Regions from separate parts of the Thermoclostridium stercorarium subsp. stercorarium DSM 8532 genome, predicted to be linked through region 1. Evidence: riboswitches for the same ligand, from Rfam matches in the RefSeq annotation. Region 1 holds a riboswitch; the other holds the start of a gene.
The links. A riboswitch is a leader RNA that binds a small molecule or an ion and turns the genes downstream of it on or off. The one in region 1 is predicted to bind cobalamin.
Positions count from the first base shown of each region.

Region 1 (12,290 bases):
TCATGAAGCTTACCGCAGTTCCCGCCAGAATCAGGACGGTGGGTGATATTTTGGAGCCCGTCCTTGAGATATTATAAACAACCAAAATAGTTGACATTGCCCCCACAAATGCGGCAATGGCCGCAGAACCCATACCGAAAAAAGTTGTATTCGCCCCGATTACAATCGCAATTGTTGCACCAAGACCGGCTCCCGAAGATATACCCAAAAGCCCCGGTTCTGCCATTGGGTTCCTGAAAAGGCACTGCATTGTCGACCCAACGGCGGCAAGCCCTGCTCCGACCAGCATGGCAAGGATCACTCTTGTAAGCCTCAGTTTCACTATGATGGTTACGGCCGAATCGGGTATCCCGTCCATGCTGATGCGGTTTTCCATCCCGGGGATATGATGCAGAAGTATTCTGAACACGTCTCCATACCTTATATTCGCTGTTCCGAGAAAAAGCGACGCGGCCGCCACCAGAACCAGCAGCGCAGATAAAACAATCAGAAATATGCCGTAAATTTTTTTTGTACCTGAAAACACAATAAATCATCCCAGTCAGGTAAAATTTTGCTTGTTGAAAATCACTTAAAATTAAATAACAAAACACTGTCCTCGCCCGTGCAATAACCTGTTTCTCCTTAATTTGCCGGACTGTCCGGCAGGCTTTCGGAATGGAAAATCTCATAAAGCTTCACAAGCCCTTCGGCAAGCCTTGGCCCCTGGCGTTCAAGAAGGTTCACGTCTATTGCATATACTCTGCCTTCCCTTACGGCAGTGAGATCTTTATAGCCGCTGGTTTTCTCGAAATATTCCTTCGCATCCTCGGCCCCGATGATTATGTCGGGATCCTTTTCTATTAACTTTTCAAGGCTGTATACCCAACCCGTTGTATCCGCCGCTATGTTATCGCCGCCTGCCATTTCAATCATATCGGATATGAACGTTTCTCCCGTTGCCGTATAATCTCCGTATTCACCGTACCCCACTACGTAATATACCGAAGGCCTTTCTTTTCCTTCCGCTGCCTTTTGCACCGCTGAAACTGTCTCTTTCATTTTGTTTATGACTTTTTCCGCCTCTTCGCCTGCATTAAGGATTTTGCCTATCAGCTCAATGATCTCATATGTGCTTTCAAACGACTGCACCTGCGTCAGGAATACCACATTAACACCAAGCTCCTTGAGTTTTTTCTCGTTTTCTTCGGTGTTGAGCGAGGAAGCGAAAACCACATCGGGTTCGAGGGACAGTATTGTTTCAAAATTCCATTCATAAAAATCCCCTACAACAGTTACATTACTCACATCCTCCGGGTAATCACACAAGGCTGTCCTTCCCACCAGCCTGTCCCCCTTACCCAGCGCATAAATAATTTCGGTGATATTGGGGCTTAACGAAACCACTTTTTTCGGCTCTTCACCGAATTTAACGGTATTTCCCTTAGAATCGGTTATCTCCAGCGGATATACCGTGTTATTTTCAGTCTCCGGTGTTTGCTGCAGGCTTTCCCCTGCCATTTCCACAGGAGTGGGCATTGCTGTGTTCAAGCTTCCGGAATTATTTGTCTTTCCGCATCCAGCTGTCAGGAATATAGTCAGCAGAAAAGACAATAAAATAAGACCTTTTTTCATAATTGATACCTCCTTCAGATTATGATAAAGGCCCTTAAAAATTTAAAAACCTTTCCCACAAGCGCAAGGAAAGGCACATAATTGCAGTACGTCACTGCAGACCGTAGCGGGGCCCATCGCTCGTAGTACCCGTCACACCTATTACAGGCAGGTCTTCTGACTTGGAATCATCGGATGCATTCGCCTTCCCATCTTTCGACAGTGGCATTGTGAATGCACCCTCATCCTCACAGCGGCGTGACCGTCCGGGATTTTCACCCGGTTCCCTATTAAGTGCTGTACGCACACCTGCAATACATATATTGATTTGTCATTTTATCATGTAAGCTGTAAAATTTTAATTTTATTATAAATAAAATGTCACCGCATGTAAACCATTGTTTCTAATTTTTTACCATTGAATATACAAGCCAGATTAAAAGCGGGAGAAAATAAAATACGGCAATCAGTATCCAAATGTATGCAAGACGCCTGTTCTGAAAATTTTCCGCCGCATTTTCCATTTCTTTCGCGGTGGCGTCATCACTTTCACCGGTATTCTTATCGTTTATAAGCTCCAAAGCATCTTTGTAACATTCTTCCGGAACATAAATATCCACGCCGTAAATATTCATTCCCATGGATATATTAAGATATCCGCCGGCTTCTCTATGTTTTTTCAGAACCGGTATGCCATAGGCATCCAGCAGGGATTTGTACACGTCATATTCACGCTCATCCGCTGCCGTTAGCAAATACACTTCCCTGTTCTGTTTTTGTTTTCTGTCATACGGTACCGTTTTCATAAATTTCACCTGCAAATGCAGTTTTTTCAATATAATTACAAATTATACACGGCGTATGCGTGAAGGCACGAACTTTTTCATTAAAACCCCCGAAGTGTATAAAATAAGGCATTTAACGGGCAGCATTATCAAAGATTTGACAATGCGCGTAAATACAAGCACTTTGAAAGCCTCACCCGTCATAATGCTCAGCCATACCGGGTTTAGCACTAAATCTACAACAGGGGTTATCGTAACGACAGCAGCAATAACCCGTTTCAGCGTAATTTCCTTTTTATAGAAAAACATGCCATACATAAAACCAACAATAAAAGCATTTAAGGTAAAGCCCGGAAAAAACGGTCCCACCGGGTTTATAGCCCAGCCTATCACATCGCCAAGGGCTCCGGTTAACCCGCCTGCTACAGGGCCAAACAGCATCGCCGCCCATGCTACCGGCATAAAAGTAAAGCTGATTCTGAGCTGATTGGGGATAATGTAAATTCTGAGCAGTGAAAGGACTCCGTAGATAGCTATAAATAATGCCACCAAAACCAGGGAATAAACATCTTTCAGAAAAGAAAAAACATCTTTTTTTTCCATAAAAAAACCTCCTCATGAATAGCTTTTCTTTCCGGCCGTCGGTTTCCCGGCGACCTAACGAGGTAGATAAATTTGCTACATGAAGAGGATTTCATCCCTCATGTAGCAGCGGGATGCGGCGCCTGTACCGCAAGCCTTCCGGCTTTTCGTCCGGGTGTCAACTCCCCGTTCACCCGGCACTTAACGCACAAACGCCTACTCTGCTAACGAGAGACCCGTTATTAAATTTATTACCTCATTATTTGCGTCAATTATAAAACTTTTATTTTCACTTTTCAATACACAAAATGTATAAATTGTCGCCTAAAAGCAAAAAGTGATTTCCGCAAAAAAACGGAAATCACTTTTAAAACCAGAATGGTTTTATTCTTCCATTGTTTCAAGCATTTCTCTCAGTGTGTTCTTAATAATGTCATTTGAAAATCCTTTATGAGCCAGAAAGAATTTTATTTTCATCTGTATCTCGGGATCGGTGATATCATATTTTCCAAATTTCCTTTTTGCAAGGCGATAGGCAATAAGGGATTCGTCAACTTCGAATTCGGACAGTACTTCCTCTATAATACCGGGCTCAACTCCCTTTCTTTCAAGTTCATAAGCCAATGCCTTTTTAGACTTCGGTTTCAGTTTTAGGCGGTCGGAAATATACTTGCTGGCGAAAATTCTGTCGTTTATGTATCCCATTGATTTTAGCTCCAGTACCGCATTTTCCACCACAGTTTCATCAAAACCAAGCCGTATAAGTTTCGTCCTGATTTCATATTCTGTTTTTTCCCTTACTGCAAGCATTCTCAGTGCGCGCTGCTTTGCAAGCCTGACATTAATCTCTTCCCGGATCTTTTTTACTTCTTCAGGAGTTATTTCCTGTTTTTCATACAGATTCAGCCTGAAATATTCTTCTTCCGGAATGGAAAAGGCATAGGAATTATCTATGTAAATCTGTATCATTCCAGGATTGTTTTTATGTTTTATCGCAGCGGTAATTGTCATCTCAACCTCACCCTGTTTTTTGTAGAAATTATACCATATGTAAACAAACCCCCGCAAACTTACAAAACTCCAATAAAAAAAGCTTGTCTTAAAGACAAACTTTTTTGCCTGCGGTCAATAAAAGCTCAGGTAATATCGTTTATTTTACACCTCATCATCATCCGCCGCGTGGGATCCTATGCTCTGTATAAAAGCTTTGTCATACTGAGCGCGGATTTTGGCTTCTATTTCCCTGCAAATTTCAGGATTCTCCTTCAGGAACTTTTTAACGTTTTCACGTCCCTGACCAAGCCGCTGGTCATTATAGGAAAACCAGGCACCGCTTTTCTTGATAATATCCAGTTGGACAGCTATGTCCAAAACATTTCCTTCTTTAGAAATACCTTCACCGTAAATTATGTCAAACTCAGCCTCTTTGAACGGAGGAGCCACCTTGTTTTTGACAATCTTAACCCTCGTCCTGTTTCCTACCGGTTCGCCGCCTTCTTTCAACGTTTCGACTTTTCTGACATCCATGCGTATGGAAGCATAAAACTTCAAGGCTCGTCCTCCAGGCGTAACTTCGGGATTTCCAAACATAACGCCTACCTTTTCACGTAACTGGTTGATGAAAATGGCAACTGTTCTGGACTTGCTTATGACACCCGATAGTTTTCTCAACGCCTGCGACATCAGCCTTGCCTGCAACCCCACATACTGTTCTCCCATTTCACCGTCTATTTCGGCCTTCGGAACAAGCGCCGCAACCGAATCTATAACAATAACGTCTATGGCTCCGCTGCGTACCAATGCCTCCGCGATTTCAAGCGCCTGTTCACCTGTATCGGGTTGTGAAACAATAAGGTTTTCTATATTTACTCCCAGCGCTTTTGCATAAACCGGATCCAGCGCGTGCTCGGCATCTATAAAAGCTGCTTCGCCGCCGGCTTTTTGTGCCTCTGCTATTACATGCAACGCAACGGTGGTTTTACCTGATGACTCAGGACCGAAAATTTCAACAATTCGTCCTCTTGGCAGACCGCCGACCCCCAAAGCGATATCCAGCCCCAATGCGCCGGTTGGTATTACATCAATATTCATATGGGCGGCTTCACCAAGCTTCATTATGGCGCCCTTCCCAAACTGTTTCTCTATCTGGCTGAAAACCATCTCAAGAGCCTTTTTCTTTTCCTCACTTGCCATAATATAACCTCCCATTGGAGGCAAAAGAACTGCTCCCAGCCCTTTCGCCGAACATCTGTTCTTTATTATAATGTATATTTATATAAAAATCAATAGGATTCCATTAGTTATTGTAAAATTTTTCAGAAGTTGATTAACTGCAGAATATATACACTATATAAATAAAAAATGCCCCCACTTTTCCGGGGGACAAATTAACAAGTCAAATTCAAATCATCCTTTTAAACCGGTAGTTGCTATGCCTTCAACAAGATATTTCTGGAAGAATATAAACACCATTATAAGCGGCAAAAGCGATATTGTACCCATTGCCATCATTGCGCCCCAATCAGAAGAACCTGCCGGATCCGAAAACATTCTGAGCGCCAGCGGAACCGTATAAAGTCTCGGTTGATTCAAATACAAAAGTGCTGCAAAGAAGTCATCCCATCTCCAGCAGAATGAAAAAATCGTTGAAGTAATAATCGCAGGTCTCATCAAAGGCAGAATAATCCTGAAAAATATGGAAAAACGGTTGCAACCGTCAATTTTTGCCGACTGATCAAGTTCCGCCGGTATTCCCTGAATAAACTGTATCATCAGAAAGATAAAAAACGGCTGTCCAAGAAACTGTGGAACAATGATAGGAAGATAAGTGTTAACCCATCCCAGCCTGTGGAATAAAACAAATTGCGGAACCATCAAGACTTGATAAGGCAGCATCATTGTAATAAGCATCACAGCAAACCAAAATTTTTTACCTTTAAATTTAATCCTTGCGAGTCCGTAAGCAACCAGTGCCGATGAAGCTACTGCGCCAATGGTGGAAATAATACTCACTATAAGCGAATTTTCGATAAAATGCCCGAAAGTTAACGTACCAAAACCATTCCAGCCATTTACATAGTTCTCAAATCTGAAAGTTTTCGGAATCAAAGAAGCAGTCAGACTAAATATCTCATGATTATTCTTGAAGGATGCAAAAAACATCCAGATTATCGGATATAGCATAAATAGGCCGAATATGCTTACAAAAAAATGGTAAACTGCATTCAAGACGATTGCCCTTTTTTTCACGAACATTATTCCTCCTTAGACTCATAATAAACCCATGATGAAGACGTCTTAAAAGCCAATGCCGTCAAAGCACCGATAATAACCAGCATAAACCAAGCCATAGCCGATCCGTAGCCCATACGATAATATCCAAAGGCCTGCTGATACAGGTACAAGGCATACAGCAGCAAACTGTCAAGAGGCGCTCCCGATCCGTTGGAAATAATAAAAGTCTGTGTAAATGTCATAAATCCTGTTATCGTTTGCATAACAAGATTAAAAAATATAACCGGTGAAAGCATGGGTAACGTAATTTTGAAAAATTTCTGCACGGGTTTTGCACCATCTACATCAGCCGCTTCATAATAAGTTCTTGGTATTTGTTTCAATCCCGCAAGAAAAATCAGCATGGATGATCCGAATTGCCATACTGCCAATAAAATAAGCGTTAATAAAGCCGTATCAGGATTACCTATCCAGTTGGTATCCGAATAGATTCCAAAAAGCCTCAATATGGCATTGACCGCTCCGGTATCGCTGAATATTCTTTTCCACAGTACTGAAACAGCCACACTTCCTCCAAGAAGAGACGGTATATAATAAACGGCCCGGTAAAGTCCGGTTAATTTCGTTGTTTTCGAAAGAATCATGGCTACCAGTAATGCAAAAATCAGTCGCAGCGGCACCGAAACAACTACATAAAGGCATGTAATCCCGAAAGAATGCCAGAATTTCGGATCTTCAATAAACATCTCCTTATAATTTTCCAACCCTATAAACCTGGGTGATGAAAGGAGATCATAACGGGTAAAAGAAAAATAGAAAGATGAAATAATCGGATAAAGCGTAAAAGCGAGAAAGCCGATAACAAACGGCAGGATAAATATATACCCGACCACATTGTCATTGTCAGTTATTTTCCCGAGTTTCCTTTCTTTTTTTGACTGCGCTGTGTTCATATTTCAGTTTACCCCTTTGTTTTTTATGATCACGAAACTATAATTCTTAAACCAACTTTACCTTAAGATAAGTATTTTATCGCCGGCTATTATTCTGTTACAGACATAATAGCCGGCTTACCCTAAACTACCCGATTGAACCTGAGGTATTACTCTCCTTTGGCAAGAATTTCATTTGCTTCTTTCATAAACTGTTCTGCCGCGCTCTTCGGATCAAGCTTTCCAAAGGCAACCTGATCAAACAGGTTTTTCGTAAGAGTCTTAACCTGGCTTGCAGCAGAAGGATCAGGAGGATCTATCGGGCTGGTAATTTTATCAACATTGTTAACTTTATTTATGTATTCAAAAGTTTTTGCCACAGCTTCAGAAACGTCATTCTCAATTCCATCCCTTACCTTTCCGGCCACAGGCACGCCGCGTTCTGCAAGCAGAATCTTGTTGGCCCCCAGATCATTTATAAAGAAACTAACGAATTTTACTGCTTCGTCTTTATTCTGGGAACTTTGAGTTACAGAGAAGAAACACGAAGGTTTATTATACAGTCCCATCTTTTCTGAACTTTCTTTACTCAAGGGCAGACTTATCAATTCAACATCTCTTCCGGCGGCATTAGCTACAGCAACAAACTGGTTACTCCAGCCCGAACCCATGAAGGCCTCACCTTTCGTGAACGGTAAATCTTCTATAGCCGTACCTGTCGGAATCTTATCAGGCGAGATATATACTCCTGATTTCGTCAACTCATATACAAGACTGAAAACAAATTCCGGAATTGAAGAATCTGTAAAACCGAGGGATTTTTTATCTTCACTGTACATTGAATATCCTTTTTGTCTTGCGATATATTCTATCAGGAACTGCGGATCGGTATGGAACAGCGATTCAGCTTGTTTGCCTGTGGCTTCATGAACCTTTGTTAAAATATTCTTATAATCATCCCACGTCCATGACGAATCCGGAGGATTCACACCTGCCGCTTCAAACACCGCAGGATCATAATACAAACTCAGCACATTAGACCCGAGCGGAATACCGTACAGGCCGTCATTAATTCTTCCGCTTGCAAGAATACTTTCACTGATATCAGATACGTCCAGCAATCGGTTTTCGGTATATGGCTTCAGGTCTAAAAGCAGGTTTTTGCTTACATACTGATCTATATAGGCATAGTCCATCTGAATGACATCCGGCAGGCTGTTTGCTGATGCCTGCGTTGCGAGCTTCTGCCAGTAGCCGCTCCAGTCGACATATTCCCCTTGCAGTGTTACATTTGGATTTTTCTCATGATAAAGATCCATAACCTTCAGTGTACCTTCGTTCCTGGTCTGATTTCCCCACCACGCAATTCTAAGTTCTATATTTTTGGTCCCTTCATCTTTTGCCTTTTCATCCGAACCTCCAGGAGCAGTAGTTACCGTTGAACTGCTCTGGTCGCTCTGAACGGAACCGCCGCATCCCGCCAAAGTTAAAACCAGCATAAGCACTGCAAGTATAATCACCGCAGTCTTTTTCATTTTACTCATCTCCTTTGTTTTTTTTGTTTTTATAGCACCAGGTGCGATTATATTTTAGAAAGGATTGATAAATCATTTAATAAAAAAAAACGTCAAATTTGTTTAAAAAATAGTGTTTGTTATAGCTTTTCAGACATTCGAAAACGGAGGGGGGGTAATCGACGATAAGTGGTATTCAGTGCTTTTTTTAATTTTTCGGCCGATTTATATATTCCGTAGGGGTAAGTCCTGTATACTTTTTAAATACATGGCTGAAATATTGTGGATTGTCTCCAAGTCCTACTTTTTCGGCTACTTCGTATACTTTGTCGTTCTGATAAAGATCCAGCAGTTCCTTTGCTTTTTCCATTCTGATTCTCATAACGAACTGGGAAAATTTTTCGCCTGTTTCCCTATTGAAAAGCTTTCCGAGATACCCTTCATTCATGAACAATTTATTTTTCGCGAGCCATTTAAGGCTCAGATTATTATTGTCAATATTTTCATATATTAGTTTTATCATCTTTTTTACAATATGATTATGCCTTCTTATAATACCATTGTAATTTTCCTGACTGAGCCTCTCAGCAGTTTCCGTAATATATTTCTGGATCTGATCAATAGTGTCCATTTTCCCGATTTTCAAAATTCCTTTGGAATTTATTTCCGTCTCAGGATTCCGGTGCTGACGAATTAGCGACAGATAGAGTTCCATACAATATGTTTTCGCCACACTTACATTTATTTTACTACTTCTTAATTTATCAAAGAATTTGCCTATTTCGTCCTTTACTTCTTCTGTATTTCCGCTTTTTACCGCTATATTAATTTTATCATAATTGAAAATGAGGTCTTTAAGTTCGTAATTACAACCTTTTTCTGTATCTTCCCTGATATCATTCTTTGTTATAATTATTCCTTCACCTAAATAAAATGTGTACTTCAAGCATTCGAGCGCATCCTTATATGCATACGGGATATCTTCAAAGTTCACAGCATCACTGTATGAAACGGTTATTTCCCTTCTGTCATAGTAGCAGTAAAAAATTTTTACGGTATTAATAAATTCAATTATCTTTTCAATACTGACATCATTAACCAGAACCAGCACCCGTTCATCAATTATCGTGCTAAAATATACCATTTCATTTCCGCCATGCTCGTTGATGGTATTACTTAAAGCCAGAACTTCAGCAAATGAGTAATTCCCCTCCAGCTGAAACAGTATTAGCCTCATCTTTTTCCTATCAATTTTAAGCAGATCGCAGTAATAATCCATTTCTTCTGTGGTGTATGGCCTGTCCATAATAAAGTCACGCAAAAACTGTTCTTTTACAAGTGGCAGAACTTTTTCAAGCTTTTCCTGATTCCGTCTTAAGAACTCGTTGTATCTCTTTTTTTTCTCCAGTTCACTGTGAACATCACTCAGTGCTTCCATAATTTGGTTTTCATTACACGGTTTAAGCAGATAATGCCGTACTCCGTATTTCATCGCCTCATTTGCATAATCAAATTCTCCGTACCCTGACAATACGACAAAAATTGTTTCCGGATAATCCTTTTTCACTTCCGCCATCAATTCAAGTCCGTTAAGTGCAGGCATTTTTATATCTGTAATAACCACTTCCGGCTTATATGTCTTTATCATATGCAATGCCTCAATTCCGCTTTCAGCCGCTCCAATCAGCTCGAACCCACAATTTTTCCAATTAATTAACGACGCTATTCCCTCCCTGATAATCCGTTCGTCGTCAACCAGCAGCACCTTGTACATCCACGTCCCCCCTTGTATACGGAATAGTAACTCGAACTTTCGTACCCCTTCCAACTTCACTGGAAATGTGAACCCCGTACCGGTTGCCAAAAAGAAGTTTTATCCTGTCATCAATATTTTTCAGCCCAATTCCAAATCCGTTCGGCTTTATTTGTCCCTCATTCATTTTTTTTACTGTCTCCGGATCAATCCCGGGACCGTTGTCTTCAATAGTGATATCCAAAAAATCGGGCATCTGAACAAAAGAAACCCTTATACAGCAAGTTCCCAACATTTTCTCAAGACCATAATTGATCGAATTTTCCACAATGGGTTGCAGTGTCAGTTTAGGTATTTTTAGATCCTTCAGTGTATCAGGAACATACAGTTGGAAGTCCAGTTTCTTATCATAACGGAACTTTTGTATGACGATATAGCTTTCAAGAAGCCTTATTTCTTCTTCCAGCCGTATAACACTTTCCTTGCTAATAGCTCCTCTGAGAAGGGTTCCCAATGCCTCAACCATTCTGGATATATCTTCCTGGTGATTTACTTTTGCCATCCAATTTATAGTTTCCAGCGTATTATACAGAAAATGAGGATTAATTTGAGCCTGTAATGCCCTCAGTTGGGCATCTTTCAATACGATTTGCTTAATATAGTTTTCCTCAATCAGTGCATCAATTTTCCTAATCATAATTTCAAAATCACGATGCAGCTGGCCGATCTCATCATGCCTTTCCGGCTCGGTAAACGCATTATCGGGTATCTTAAAGTTTCCGCTCTCGATCTGCTTTATCTCCTGCGTCAGTATTTCCAATGGTCTTGTCAGATTCCATGCAAGCTTTCTCCCTGCGATAATTGTCAATAAAAAAATAAGAAAATACACAAGCAATACAATTGTTCTCATAAATATCAAACTTTTAAAAATCTTATCATACGGAATAATACTGACATATGTCCAACCGGTATAGTCCGAGACGTTATGCGCCAAAAAAAGTTTCTCGCCGTTTATTTTCTTTATTTCATATCCGGAATCCGATTTAAAAGTCATCATGTCTATTTCATTATCCGATAATTCTTTGGAGGAGAAAATCAAACCTTCTTCTGATATAATTGCAAGTATCGGCTCGTTGTCTTTGGATGAGGATAGATATTCATTTGCTATGTCTCCGATGTCGTACCTTATAATTACCGTTCCCATGTATTCCAAACTAAGTGCATGAATTTTGCGGATAATTCTTGCAATCATAATACAATTTTCATCATCCGGGGGTTTTAATATAACGCTCTTACCCTCAGCCGCAACAGCCTTTTCAATGACAAGATTTTTAACCTTTTCGTCAATTCCGAAAGGGGAAGCTCCGCGGTTATACTGCCGATTCTGCGTATCTACAAAACTAACGCTCTGTATATTGTTGTCCTGAAATGAATATGTCACCAATTGCTCTAAAAGTTTACTTAAGTGTTCACTCCTATTATAATCGGAAGAAGCATGCATCATCATATTTGCATTTTCCTGTATATTGGAATCAGTGGCAATATTATAGGTTAATGTTTCAATCTCCCTTATCTTTTTTTCTATGCTGGTTGTGGACAGATTCAAGACCTGTGCCGCCTGGGAATACACCAGACCGTTATAAATATTAAATGTAACCTGCATGATGAGAATACCTATGGATAAAGCAATGAAAACCTCTACAAACAGAATGATGAATATTTTTTTTCTAATCTTCAGATTCCGGATTATTGACTTAAAATTTTCATAATACTTTTTGAATCTCAAAAAATAGCCCGCTGTATTACAACAGTCATTTTCCTGCTTTATGTCCGGCATTCAGGTGCCCCCCTTATTAAACCCTAACACATTAAAGGGCGGAAGAGACATGGAATAAGA
Region 1 covers NC_020134.1:2,419,313-2,431,602, forward strand. The annotation lists gene CST_RS10425 (FecCD family ABC transporter permease) at 1-526, opposite strand, end outside; gene CST_RS10430 (ABC transporter substrate-binding protein) at 625-1,614, opposite strand; cobalamin riboswitch at 1,744-1,921, opposite strand; gene CST_RS10435 (putative signal transducing protein) at 1,998-2,399, opposite strand; gene CST_RS10440 (folate family ECF transporter S component) at 2,442-2,981, opposite strand; THF riboswitch at 3,086-3,186, opposite strand; gene CST_RS10445 (regulatory protein RecX) at 3,345-4,028, opposite strand; gene recA (recombinase RecA) at 4,116-5,153, opposite strand; gene CST_RS10455 (carbohydrate ABC transporter permease) at 5,367-6,215, opposite strand; gene CST_RS10460 (carbohydrate ABC transporter permease) at 6,215-7,147, opposite strand; gene CST_RS10465 (ABC transporter substrate-binding protein) at 7,297-8,661, opposite strand; gene CST_RS10470 (response regulator transcription factor) at 8,849-10,414, opposite strand; gene CST_RS10475 (sensor histidine kinase) at 10,392-12,230, opposite strand.

Region 2 (12,290 bases), 630 kb from region 1:
CATCAGTGACCATGGCATAATACTGTTGCAATATGCCACAATATTCTCAAACCATTTCCATTCACCGTCTCTGTGGGCTTCATACTGCTCACAGAGGGACCGGGCCAAACCATAGACAATGTTTTTCGCCTGTTTGTCTTCGAGACGGGCAAGGCCTATTATCGTATATGCCTTGGAGCGTGGCGATTTAAGAGACGGTATATTTGACATTGCTTTGTTCAGAAGGTGTAAAAGGCCGTATTTTACCCCCTTTGGAGTGTGCTCGTTTGAAAGGGCGTAACAGATTGCCCAGATGCATCTTCCAAAACAGTCTTCGGAGCCTTCCTCTTCAAGCCATTTTCTTTCATAGCTCATGAAATTTCTGAATTTGCCGTTCTCATTCTGGGCGTTCAGCAAAAAGGACGTATATTTGTAAACAAGGCCAAGATATTTCCTGCTTCTGTATTTTTCATACAACATCAATGCCATTATCAAAGCCCTGGCATTGTCATCGGTTGTATAACCGAAAGTGGGATCGGGAACTGCGAACCTTGAGTGTTGCAGCATGCCGGTATCATCGGTTAACCGGAAGATGTGGTCATCTTTCAATACGGTATTGAAAGCAACCTTTCCCATCAGACCACCATACTGCTCTGGAATTTGGATTTTTCCAGAGTATCAATGAAAAGCTTTGTATACTGATTTGCAATATTCCCCCACATCATTGTCATGCCAACACTCAGGGTACGCTTTTCCATTTCTTTCTTGGCCTTAGGATTGTCCAGCACATACATAATTTTCTCGGCAAGCGAGCCGGCGTCTCTGAATTCTGCCAACAGGCCCTTTCCGTCCGCGAGCATCTCCTTTGCGTAACTGTACGGAGTGGATACAATCACCCTTCCGTATCCTACCGCATAGGCGAGGGTTCCGCTTACCGCCTGATCCTTGCCAAGGTACGGTGTCATGTATATGTCCGACATTTGCAGGTAAGTTATAATTTCATCCTTTGTAAGGTATTTGTCGACAAACATTACATGTTCTTTTATGCCCAGACGCTCAACCAGTTCTATTAATTTCTCTCTGTAGCTTTCGCCGTGTTCTTTTTTTACAACCGGATGAGTCTGCCCGAGGATAAGGTAAATAACATCCTTATGCTTTTCCGCCACTTTTGCAATGGCTTCAATTCCGTATTCCAGCCCCTTACCCGGGCTTATCAGCCCGAAAGTGCTTATAACCGTCCGGCCCGAAAACCCGTGTTTTTCCTTTAATTTTTCCCTCGATTCAACGATTCTGTACGGGACACCGTGCGGTATAACTTCTATTTTTGAAGAAGGTATGTCATACACGCTTTCAAGAATGGGGACTGTATTTTTTGCCATTGTAACGATTTTCGCGCTTTTTTTACCGATGATTTCAAGTACTTCTTTCTGTTTTTCCGAAGGGCTGGGCAACACGGTATGGAGTGTTGTGATAAACGGAATTTTCAGGCTGTTAATAAAGTCGATAATATATTCGCCTGCTTCACCGCCGAATATACCGTATTCATGCTCTATAACAAGAAGTTCTATGTCGGAATCATTAACGGCCCTGGCCGCATTTGTATAGCTTTCCCTGTCGAACTGGGATATCTCCATTATAACACGTTTGCTGTAATTATATCTGTCATTGCTTACCGCAATAACGGCAGGTTTGTTTAAAAGGCTTATTTTGTCAAGTTCTCTCACCAGATCCTGAGTGAAGGTTGCAAGCCCACATTCCCGCGGAGGATATGTACTTAAAAACGCTATATTCCTTATTCTGTTCGAAACCATTTTTCAACCTCCTTCTTTGTATGTAACAGGGGAATAAATCATTCCCCTTTTCATACCGCCATTGTATAGCTGAGATTGTCTGCAAGAATGGAATTGTACTGGTCGCTGTTTCTGTCGACTACGCAGTTGGACATAACCACCGAATTTACAACCGAAGCTCCTCCTTCAACATGGGCGTTATCCCAGACGATGCTTTCCACAACCTTTGCGTCGGTGCCGATGGTTGAGTTGCCGAATATAACGGTATTCGGGCCTATATTTGCAAATGATGAAATTTCCACATTGTCTCCGATATACACCGGTTCCTTTATTTTTGCAAAACGGCTTATTTTAGCAGTTTTACTTATATATTGCGCATTTTTATTAAAATCATGCTCTTTTATTTTTATTAGTCCTTTCAGTATATCTTTGTGAGCTTTAAGGTATTTTTGAGGCGTGCCCAAATCCAGCCAGTAAGAACAGCGGTCGTAAATTGCCATTTTGTAACCTTTGCTGAGCAGCAGCGGATAAGTTTCCCGTTCAATGGAAACCGCCCGCCCTGCAGGAATTTCCTTCAATAATTCCGGTTCAAAAATATACACTCCTGCATTTATCAGGTTAGAACTGGTTTCATCAGGTTTTGGTTTTTCCTTGAAAGCGGTAATAAAGCCATTTTCGTCATGTTCTATAACCCCGTACGCCGACGGGTTGTCAACATGGGTAACAGCAATTGTTGCCAGTGCACCTTTCTGTTTATGGAAGCTAATCATGTCGGATATGTCAAAATCGCTTAAAATGTCGGCATTGAATACCAGAAATGTATCATCGAAAAATTTCTCTGCGTTTTTAATTGCACCGGCGGTACCTAAAGGTTCATCCTCGCATATATAGCTTATTTTAACGCCAAACCGGCTTCCGTCACCAAAATATTTTTTTATTTTGTTTGGTTTATAGCATGTGCTCAATACTATTTCACTGATACCGAATTTTTTTAAGTTTTCAATATTTCTTTCAAGCAGAGGCTTGCCCATAATCGGCACCATTGGTTTTGGCAGGTCGTTGGTTATAGGTCTCAGTCTCGTACCAAATCCGCCTGCTAAAAACAATGCCTTCATATGTAAAACTCCTTTCTTTATGATTTAATTTTTCTTTTCTATGGTCACCCTTCCTTTCTGTGTGTTTTTTATATTATATATATTTCCCAAAAAAAGTAACAATATTCTTTATTAGCACTCATCATTAATGAGTGCTAATAATATATAATACATAATTTCCCCCCTGTTGTCAAGCCGCATGGTAAAAAATGTATTAGTTACATTATAAACCGTTGAAGCATTCCTCCAGTCTGTGGCATCGGCCACCGCAGTAGACACGTAATTCCCAATTTATAAAGCCAGGTACCCAAAAAGCCTTGATTTACAGTAAATAAATATTACTATTGACGCAATATGTTGTATATGTTATTATTTAAAATAACTACATATTGTTATTACAGGTACTGCCTTGCGGCAGTTTAAAAGGGAAGCAGGTGAAAATCCTGCACGGTCCCGCCGCTGTGATGGGGAGGCATCCCATAACGTGCCACTGGGGAATCCCGGGAAGGAATGGGGTGTTGATGAACCAGAGTCAGAAGACCTGCCTGTAATGCCGCACCGTATACTCTACGAGCGATAGAGGGGTGTCGGGTGTTTAAAAGTACTCGGGTGAGTGCGCGTGTGAGTATTCTCCGATTACCTCTTGACGCGTTTGTCGAGAGGTTTTATTTATCACAAAATTCGCAGTCATTTTCTTCAATATTTGAAAAAAACAGGCATGGAAGAGGTGGAAAACAAATGATTACGAAAATCAGGAAAAGGGACGGAAGAGAAGTACCTTTCAACATTGAAAAAATAATAAATGCGATATACAAAGCAACCCGGGCCGCAGGAGAGGAAAACTATGAAAAGGCTGTGGAGCTGGCAGAAAAGGTGACCGAACGGCTCAATAAAGATCCTGACAAAAAGATTCCCGGTGTGGAAGAAATCCAGGACGTTGTTGAAAGGGTTCTTATTGAAGATGGACTTGCGAAAACCGCCAAGGAGTACATATTATACCGCGCAGAACGTACACGTGTCAGAGAAATGAATACAAGACTGATGAAAATATACGAAGAGTTAACTTTTAAAGAATCAAAGGACAATGACCTGAAGAGGGAAAATGCGAACATCGACGGTGACACGGCGATGGGAACCATGCTGAAGTACGGTTCCGAAGGCGCGAAACAGTTCTGCGAAATGTTCATATTAAAACCCGAGCATGCAAAGGCCCATAAGGAAGGCGACATTCACATACACGATCTGGATTTTCTTACGCTTACAACAACCTGCTGCCAGATTGATATTATCAAGCTTTTCAAAAACGGATTCAGCACAGGGCACGGGCATCTCAGAGAACCAAACGACATTCACAGCTATTCGGCCCTCGCGTGCATAGCCATTCAGTCAAACCAGAATGACCAGCATGGAGGGCAGAGCATACCCAACTTTGATTACGGTATGGCTCCGGGGGTTGCCAAAACATACGCAAGGCTGTACAGACAGAACCTGGCTAAAGCCCTGGAACTGCTGGCAGGAGTTGATGATGCTGCGACACTTGTAAGCGAAATTTCAGGGAAAATTGAAAAGGAATACAATTTACGCCCTAAGTTAAACGCGGATGAAGAATATTTAACGCTTGAAAAGGAACATCTGGCGGGATATATAAAGGACTTAGGTATAATCACAAAGGCGCAGGAATTTGCGAACCAAAAAGCATATGCCGAAACCGACAGGAGTACATACCAGGCAATGGAGGCCTTTATTCACAACCTGAATACAATGCACAGCCGTGCGGGAGCGCAGGTACCGTTCAGTTCGATAAATTACGGCACCGATATTTCACCTGAGGGAAGGATGGTCATCAGAAATCTTCTTCTTGCCACCGAAGCGGGGCTCGGCAACGGAGAAACGCCCATTTTCCCGGTGCAGATTTTCAAGGTTAAGGAAGGCGTAAACTATAACCCCGGCGATCCGAACTATGACATGTTCAAGCTTGCCTGCAGGGTAAGTGCGAAAAGGCTGTTCCCGAATTTTTCGTTCATCGACGCGCCGTTTAATCTGAAATATTACAAGCCCGGCCATCCTGAAACCGAGATAGCGTACATGGGCTGCAGGACAAGGGTGATAGGAAATGTGTATGATCCTTCCAGGGAAATAGTTTACGGAAGAGGGAATTTGAGCTTTACAACAATAAACCTGCCGAGAATAGCATTAAAAAGCAATAAGGACATTGAGCTGTTTTTCAGCGAACTGGATAGCAAAATAGACCTGGTAATAGACCAGCTTCTGGAAAGATTTGAAATACAGGCGCGTAAGAAGGTTAAAAATTTCCCGTTTCTGATGGGCCAGGGTGTATGGATTGATTCTGAAAAGCTTGGCTGGGAGGATGAAATAAGGGAGGTTCTGAAACATGGAACCCTTACGACAGGTTTTATAGGCCTGGCGGAATGCCTGAAAGCCTTAACGGGCAAACATCACGGCGAATCCGACGAAGCCCAGCGGCTTGGCCTGAAAATCGTGGGGCATATGCGGAAACGAATGGACGAGGCGAGCAAAAAATACAATATGAATTTTACTCTTATTGCAACTCCGGCAGAGGGTCTGGCGGGAAGGTTTGTAAAACTGGACAGGCAGATTTTCGGCGTAATAGAAGGTGTAACCGACAGGGAATATTATACAAACAGCTTTCATGTTCCGGTGTATTATGAAATAAACGCCTTTGATAAAATACGGATTGAAGCGCCTTATCACGAGCTTACCAATGCCGGGCATATCACGTACGTGGAGGTTGACGGCGATCCCACGCAGAACCTTGAGGCCTTTGAGAAAATCATCAGGGCAATGAAGGAAGCAGGAATAGGCTACGGCTCGATAAATCATCCGGTGGACAGGGATCCTGTGTGCGGATATACCGGAATTATCGGGAATACATGCCCCAACTGCGGAAGGGAAGAAAGAGACATTAAGTTTGAAAGGATTCGCCGAATTACAGGTTACCTTGTAGGTACCCTGGACAGGTTTAACGACGCGAAAAGGGCAGAGGAACGGGACAGGGTAAAACATATGTCCTTCAAAGTCTGAGTCAGGTGGTTCAGATGAATACATGTCTGAGAATTGCAGGAATTATAAGGGAGTCAATAGTTGACGGGCCGGGAATACGGATGGTGGTGTTTGCCCAAGGGTGTAAACATAAATGCCCCGGCTGTCATAACCCCGAAACCCACTCTTTTGACGGTGGTACGTTGGTAACCATTAATTCGGTGATAGAACTTGCGAAAAAAAATCCTCTGCTGGACGGGATTACGTTCAGCGGAGGAGAGCCCTTTGAACAGGCTGAAGCGTTTGCCGCCCTTGCCCGGGAGGCCAAAAAGCTTAACCTTAATATAATGACCTATACGGGTTACACCTACGAGTATATTCTTGCGAATGCATCCCGGTACAGGGGATGGGGTGAATTGCTCGATGAAACCGATATACTTGTGGACGGAAGATTTGAACTGGAAAAAAGAAATTTGCTTTTAAATTTTCGCGGTTCGGAAAATCAGAGAATAATCGACGTAAAAAGGTCAAAAGCCGAAAACGCCGTTGTTGTTATTGATTTATAATATATTCAGAAAGATAAGGGATAAATTAAAAACGGCTTTTTAAGAAAATGGGCTATAATTTAACCAGGATAATTGCAAGGTTTTTGCATACCCACTATAATTGTTAAAAAATACTTTTCGAAGAGAGGTAATCCAATGCCAGCCAATTCTTAGGTTTACGCGATGTTTCAGGCAGCAACACCGCAATGAGTGCCATATATACGGAGAACCTCTCCAGAACATATAAAGTCATGAAAAGCAGGAAGGCCTGAAAAACGCGATAAAAGGTACTGCGGCTTTTTATGCCGGATTTTTAAGGTAAAAATTTCAGTCTTAAAGATCTGGCTAAGATATCTGTAATATAGTAATATATTATATATTTATTTTGCACGCAAATGTTCAGTTTACGCATTTGCCGTTATTTGGAGGGGTTTTGTTGATACTTTCGGGCCTTGAAATTAAAAAACACTTAGGTAAGGAAATTATAATAGATCCTTTTGATGAAAAATGTTTAAATCCCAACAGTTATAACCTCAGGCTGCACAACGAGCTTCTTGTTTATGAAGAAGAAATACTTGACATGAAAAAGCCGAATAGAACCAGAAAAATCATTATCCCTGAAGATGGACTTGTACTGGAACCCGGAAGGCTTTATTTGGGAAGGACACTGGAATACACGAAAACTGAAGGATATGTTCCGATGCTTGAAGGACGTTCCTCGATAGGCAGACTCGGGCTTTTCATTCATGTAACGGCAGGGTTCGGCGATGTTGGTTTCAGCGGCTACTGGACTCTTGAAATACACTGTGTCCAGCCAATAAGAATTTATCCCGGAGTGGAAATATGCCAGATATATTACCACTCCATTGAGGGAGATTATGTAAAGTATTACAACGGGAAATATCAGAACAACAAAGGCATACAGCCAAGTTTGCTTTACCTGGATTTTGAAAAGAAATAAGTGGAGTGGTGACGGTGCAAATTCGGGAAGCGAGGAAAGGCGATCTTGACGGGTTGCAGGAGCTCTACCTGCATCTGCACGAAACCGGAAAACTGCCTGAAACGCCGGAGCTTATTTCGCTATGGAATGAAATTCTTGCCGATGAAAACTATCATATTTTGGTCGCCGAGGTTGAAGGCAGAATTGTATCCAGTGTAACGCTGGTGGTTATAAAAAACCTTACACGGGGTATGAGACCTTATGCGCTGATTGAAAACGTAGTAACGCATAAGGATTACAGGCGAAGAGGATATGCGACGGCTTTAATGGATAAAGCAGTGGATATCGCCAGAGACAGCGGCTGTTATAAAGTCATGTTACTAACAGGGGCCAAAGATGAAAATACGTTGAGGTTTTATGAAAAATGCGGGTTTAACAGCAAAGACAAAACAGCGTTTATAAAATGGATTTGATGGCATTATAAGATTTTAAACAGATTGCGGTATGGTTATCATTGGCCGCTCCGACGGAAGAGAGAAATTCTGTCGGAGCGGTTTGTTTTTAAGGAAATGTGTTTCCCTGCGCGGATACGGACAGGATGAAGATCAATCTTATGGAAATAAAGCAGGTGATAATAATAAAATTTATAGATATAATTAAATAAACAAAACTATATATAGGGAAATTTGTTATGTGCTGAATACGTAAAAGAAAAATACTCAGTTTTGAACAGTGGAATTTTTATTGAAATAAGGACGGGCTTACTGAATGCAATTGGCGTCTGTTCATTTGAAAAAATTTTCAGAAAGTATGATTTGGGAGAATCAATATGAGGAATATCATTGACTATGCTGCAGAGCAGGCTGACAAATTTCAAAACAGGCGGTTTAACGCGGTTGACAGCCTTATTCTGGCACAGCTTTCATACCTCAATTTTGACGGTTTTGTGCCAGGAATGCCTGTAAACGAAAAACCGGTAAGAATCGCGGAAATAGCGCAGAGAGAAAACATTGATTCCTTATTCCGCAATGTGCGGGACGGAGACAGCAACCGAAGGCTTTTCAAAGCCGTTGCAAGCAGTCCAAGGTTTCGTGATACCCAATTGACTTTTTATGTAAATAAAATAGATTTTCAGGCCGAACAGCAGTTTTCAGCCATTACGTTTTTGCTGGACGACGGAACGGTGTATATAGCTTACCGCGGAACCGACGCTACCTTCGTAGGATGGAAGGAAGATTTTAACATGGGATTTATAAGCCCGGTTCCGTCACAGGAAGAAGGCGTAAAGTATCTTAACGCCGTGGCGGGGATGATTCCCGGCGATCTAAAAATAGGGGGACATTCAAAAGGTGGAAACATAGCGGTATATTCAGCCATAAAGTGTCCCCGGTATATTCAGGACAGAATTACCCACGTATTTAACCATGACGGCCCGGGATTTAGGGAAGAATTCTACCAATGCGGTGAATATTTGAACATGAGGGAACGTATACATAAGACCTTGCCGCAGTCTTCGCTGATCGGAATGCTTTTGCACAATCAGGAGAAGTATTCGGTGGTAAAGAGCAACCGATTCTGGATTATGCAGCACGATCCTTTTTCATGGCTGGTTGAAAGCAGTGATTTCTGCTATGTCGGCACGGTGAACAGCAGCGCGATGTTCATGAATACGACATTGAACAAATGGATAAGTTCCTTGGACGACAGCAAGCGTGAATTGTTCGTTGATACCCTTTATCAGGTGATACAAGCCACAGGCGCGACCACTTTTTACGATCTGACGGATGACTGGCAGAAAAAAGCCGCTGCCGCCCTTAAGGCAATCAAGGGAATTGATGAGGAGACAAAAATATTCGTCCTGAAAACCATTGGTTCCATTTTTGTTCTTGCGGCGAGAAATTTATGGGACAGCCGTTCAGGGGTTAACGGAGACAGGACAGGCTAAGCGGCGAATAAAAGTACCTGAAACTGCAATACCCCGCTGGTTTTTGAACTGTTATCAGCATGTTTGTTTTTTGAAATTAAGGGAGTTAAAAGTTTGTATGAGTGAATTGACCGGAAAGAAGGACAAACTGAAGAAATACCGTTATATACCTTTTATAATAATAACAGTCCTTATACCTTTGGCAAAATACCGTATACGGGTTTATCACAATGAAGAAATAAAAAAAGTATTATTGCGCACACAGTGGTATGACGATTATTATTGCCTGATTAAAGTGCTTTTACTTTACCTTGCGGTTTTCCTGATGCTTGTTGCGTATACTTTCAGAAAAAATGAGGACAAAAAATTCCCTGCAATACTGTATTTTCTCATTCCCTATAATATCTGTCTGCTGCTGTCGGTGTGTTTTTCGGATTATAAGATTACGGCTTTGTTCGGTATTGTGGATATGTATGAAGGAGGGCTTACCCAGCTTTGCTACTGTTGTATTCTGCTTTTTTCCTATTATCTGATTTCGGATCCCGAAGACATGATTGCGATAATTAAAATGGCGCTGGCAGCCTCAGTTGCGGTTACGGTTCCCGGTGTACTGGAGTTTTCCGGCGTTTTGCCGCTTGAACAGCCGAACACGCTATCTTCGACAATAGGCAATTCAAACTACGTTGGCACATATGGAGCCGTATTGTTGCCTGTTGCCGTTGCAGTGGTGCTTATTGAGGCAAATTCTGTGAAGCAAGTTACATATTTTTTATTCTTTTTCGGTTCGGCCTTTTTTTTACTCTCGGGTTCCGCGTCCAGGGCCGGGTATCTTGCCGTTTTTGCAACCATTCCGTTCGTTTTCGCTGTTTTGCGTAGGGCGGCAGAGATCCGGGCCAAATGGATGCTTGCATTTGTTCTGTATGGGCTTTGCATATTTTTGTCAATGAATTTATACAAAAACGGGTTGCTATGGGAAGAAATAAAAAGCATGAACCCGTTCAAATCCGAACAGGGACAGGACAGGCTGATTTTTAAGGATATTAAACTGCAGGGGGCGTCCGCCGCGATAGAAACCAACCGCTGGTTTCTCCGGATTGAAAATACCGGCGACGGATTTAAAATGTATAATGAAAGTGGCGGGGAAATTCCGGTACAGAAGGATGAAAATACGCTTAAATTCCTGGATGAGCCCTATACAGATATAACGGGATATGTGGATGAAACAACGGAACTATCGTGGCTGATGCTTGAAATTGAAGGCAAGGACATTGAGTTTGTACTGATTGACGGCAAAATGAAAGTCGTGGGTTACAACGGACAAATTACCGATATTTTTCCCGTTGAATCCTTTGGGTTTAAAGGTAAGGAATCCTTTGCTTCGGGGAGAGGCTATATATGGTCAAGGGCGATACCCCTCTTGAAAAAGGCAGCCGTTATTGGCTACGGCCCCGATACGTTTACATTTATTTTCCCGCAGAACGATATAGTCGGGAAGCTTAATTACGGGGCAATCTGGGCAATCATTGGAAAACCCCATAACTGGTATTTGCAAGTAGCTTTGGGATCAGGGATTGTCTCGCTGCTATGCCTGATTTCAATTTTCGCATGGTATATCATAAAGACTCTCGGCAATATTGTAAAAGCCCTAAAAAAGGGAGAAAAAAGTGCGAACGGTGATTTAATGACATGGGAAATAAAGCGGGAACTGATTTTGACCACGGGAATTCTTGTATCGGTAATGGCCTATCTTATAAGCGGGTTGTTTAATGACAGTATGGTTGCAGTATCCCCGCTGTTTTGGATGCTGCTTGGTTTCGGAATTTCCCTTACTCAGAGGGGAAAAGATGCTCACCCGGAAAAATGAAATTTGACGGACAAAAAAACTCTCATCCTCAGAACTATGAGGATGAGAGTTTTATCCGGTTTATTTTTGCCTGGAATATTTACATGGTTGGCGGAAGAGGTGGGATTCGAACCCACGGTACGTTGCCGTACACCTGATTTCGAGTCAGGCTCGTTATGACCACTTCGATACTCTTCCGTGTTTAACTGAACCGTTCTATCCGCTATATAATTTTATCGTAGAATGCAATTAAAGTCAATAATAGTCATAGCACAAATATTACCACTTTTCAATCCGGCTTTTGTAGGTAAGTACATTATTTTCGTATTCTTCTTCCATCAGCGGAGAGGTTATAAGAAAATCGGCGGTACACTGGTTCATTGCAACGGGTATGTCGTACAAAACCGCTATTCTCAGAAGGGCTTTAACGTCAGGATCGTGGGGCTGAGCGGTAAGCGGGTCCCAGAAAAAGATCATAAAATCCACTTTTCCTTCGGCTATAAGTGCCCCGATCTGCTGATCACCGCCCAGCGGGCCGCTTTTATAAGCCCTTACCGGAAGATCGGTTTCCTTTGTAATTAATGCCGCAGTTGTGCCCGTGCCGCATAAAAAGTGTCTGCTCAATACTTCTTTTCTGCGCTTCACCCATTCAACCAAATCTTTCTTTCTGTTGTCATGGGCAATCAGGGCTATGGTTTTTTGTTTTCCTATTTTCATAATACCTCCTGCTTCAGTTATTTTTAAAAAAAGCATACTATGATTGTTTTTGATTTGCAACCCTTACTGTTTTTTTATTAATATTCAGTTTAAAAATCTGTTTAAAATGTTAACATAAGTGCCCAATATAACTTTGAAAATAAAACATTAATTAAGGGGTAAAAAGAAAGCAGGGAAAGACATGTTAATAATTCTTTTTCAGAAAATGATATTTCCGTGGCACCGTCACAGATTGACGGAGACCCCGTTTTTGATGTCACGATCATATAAGGCAGTATCGTTTTTAAAAGCAAAAAGGGGATACAGACTCAAAATAGCGTAATTGCCAAATTTGTAGCAATTCATAAAGATTTGTCATAAATTATAAATAAAAGACAGGTGCGGAGAAATGCTGAAAACAAGGGTTATTACGGGTGCAGTTATAGCAGTGGTTATAG
Region 2 covers NC_020134.1:71,736-84,025, forward strand. The annotation lists gene CST_RS00320 (glycoside hydrolase family protein) at 1-615, opposite strand, end outside; gene CST_RS00325 (glycosyltransferase family 4 protein) at 615-1,790, opposite strand; gene CST_RS00330 (nucleotidyltransferase family protein) at 1,841-2,884, opposite strand; cobalamin riboswitch at 3,246-3,426, shown strand; gene CST_RS00335 (anaerobic ribonucleoside triphosphate reductase) at 3,602-5,926, shown strand; gene nrdG (anaerobic ribonucleoside-triphosphate reductase activating protein) at 5,941-6,450, shown strand; gene dcd (dCTP deaminase) at 6,866-7,390, shown strand; gene CST_RS00350 (GNAT family N-acetyltransferase) at 7,405-7,842, shown strand; gene CST_RS00355 (DUF2974 domain-containing protein) at 8,199-9,314, shown strand; gene CST_RS00360 (O-antigen ligase family protein) at 9,412-11,157, shown strand; tRNA gene CST_RS00365 (tRNA-Ser) at 11,246-11,334, opposite strand; gene CST_RS00370 (methylglyoxal synthase) at 11,416-11,853, opposite strand; gene CST_RS00375 (phosphatidate cytidylyltransferase) at 12,242-12,290, shown strand, end outside.
Region 2: it holds a riboswitch for cobalamin, as region 1 does, so the genes downstream of both, CST_RS00335 (anaerobic ribonucleoside triphosphate reductase) here and CST_RS10430 (ABC transporter substrate-binding protein) in region 1, are expected to answer to the same signal.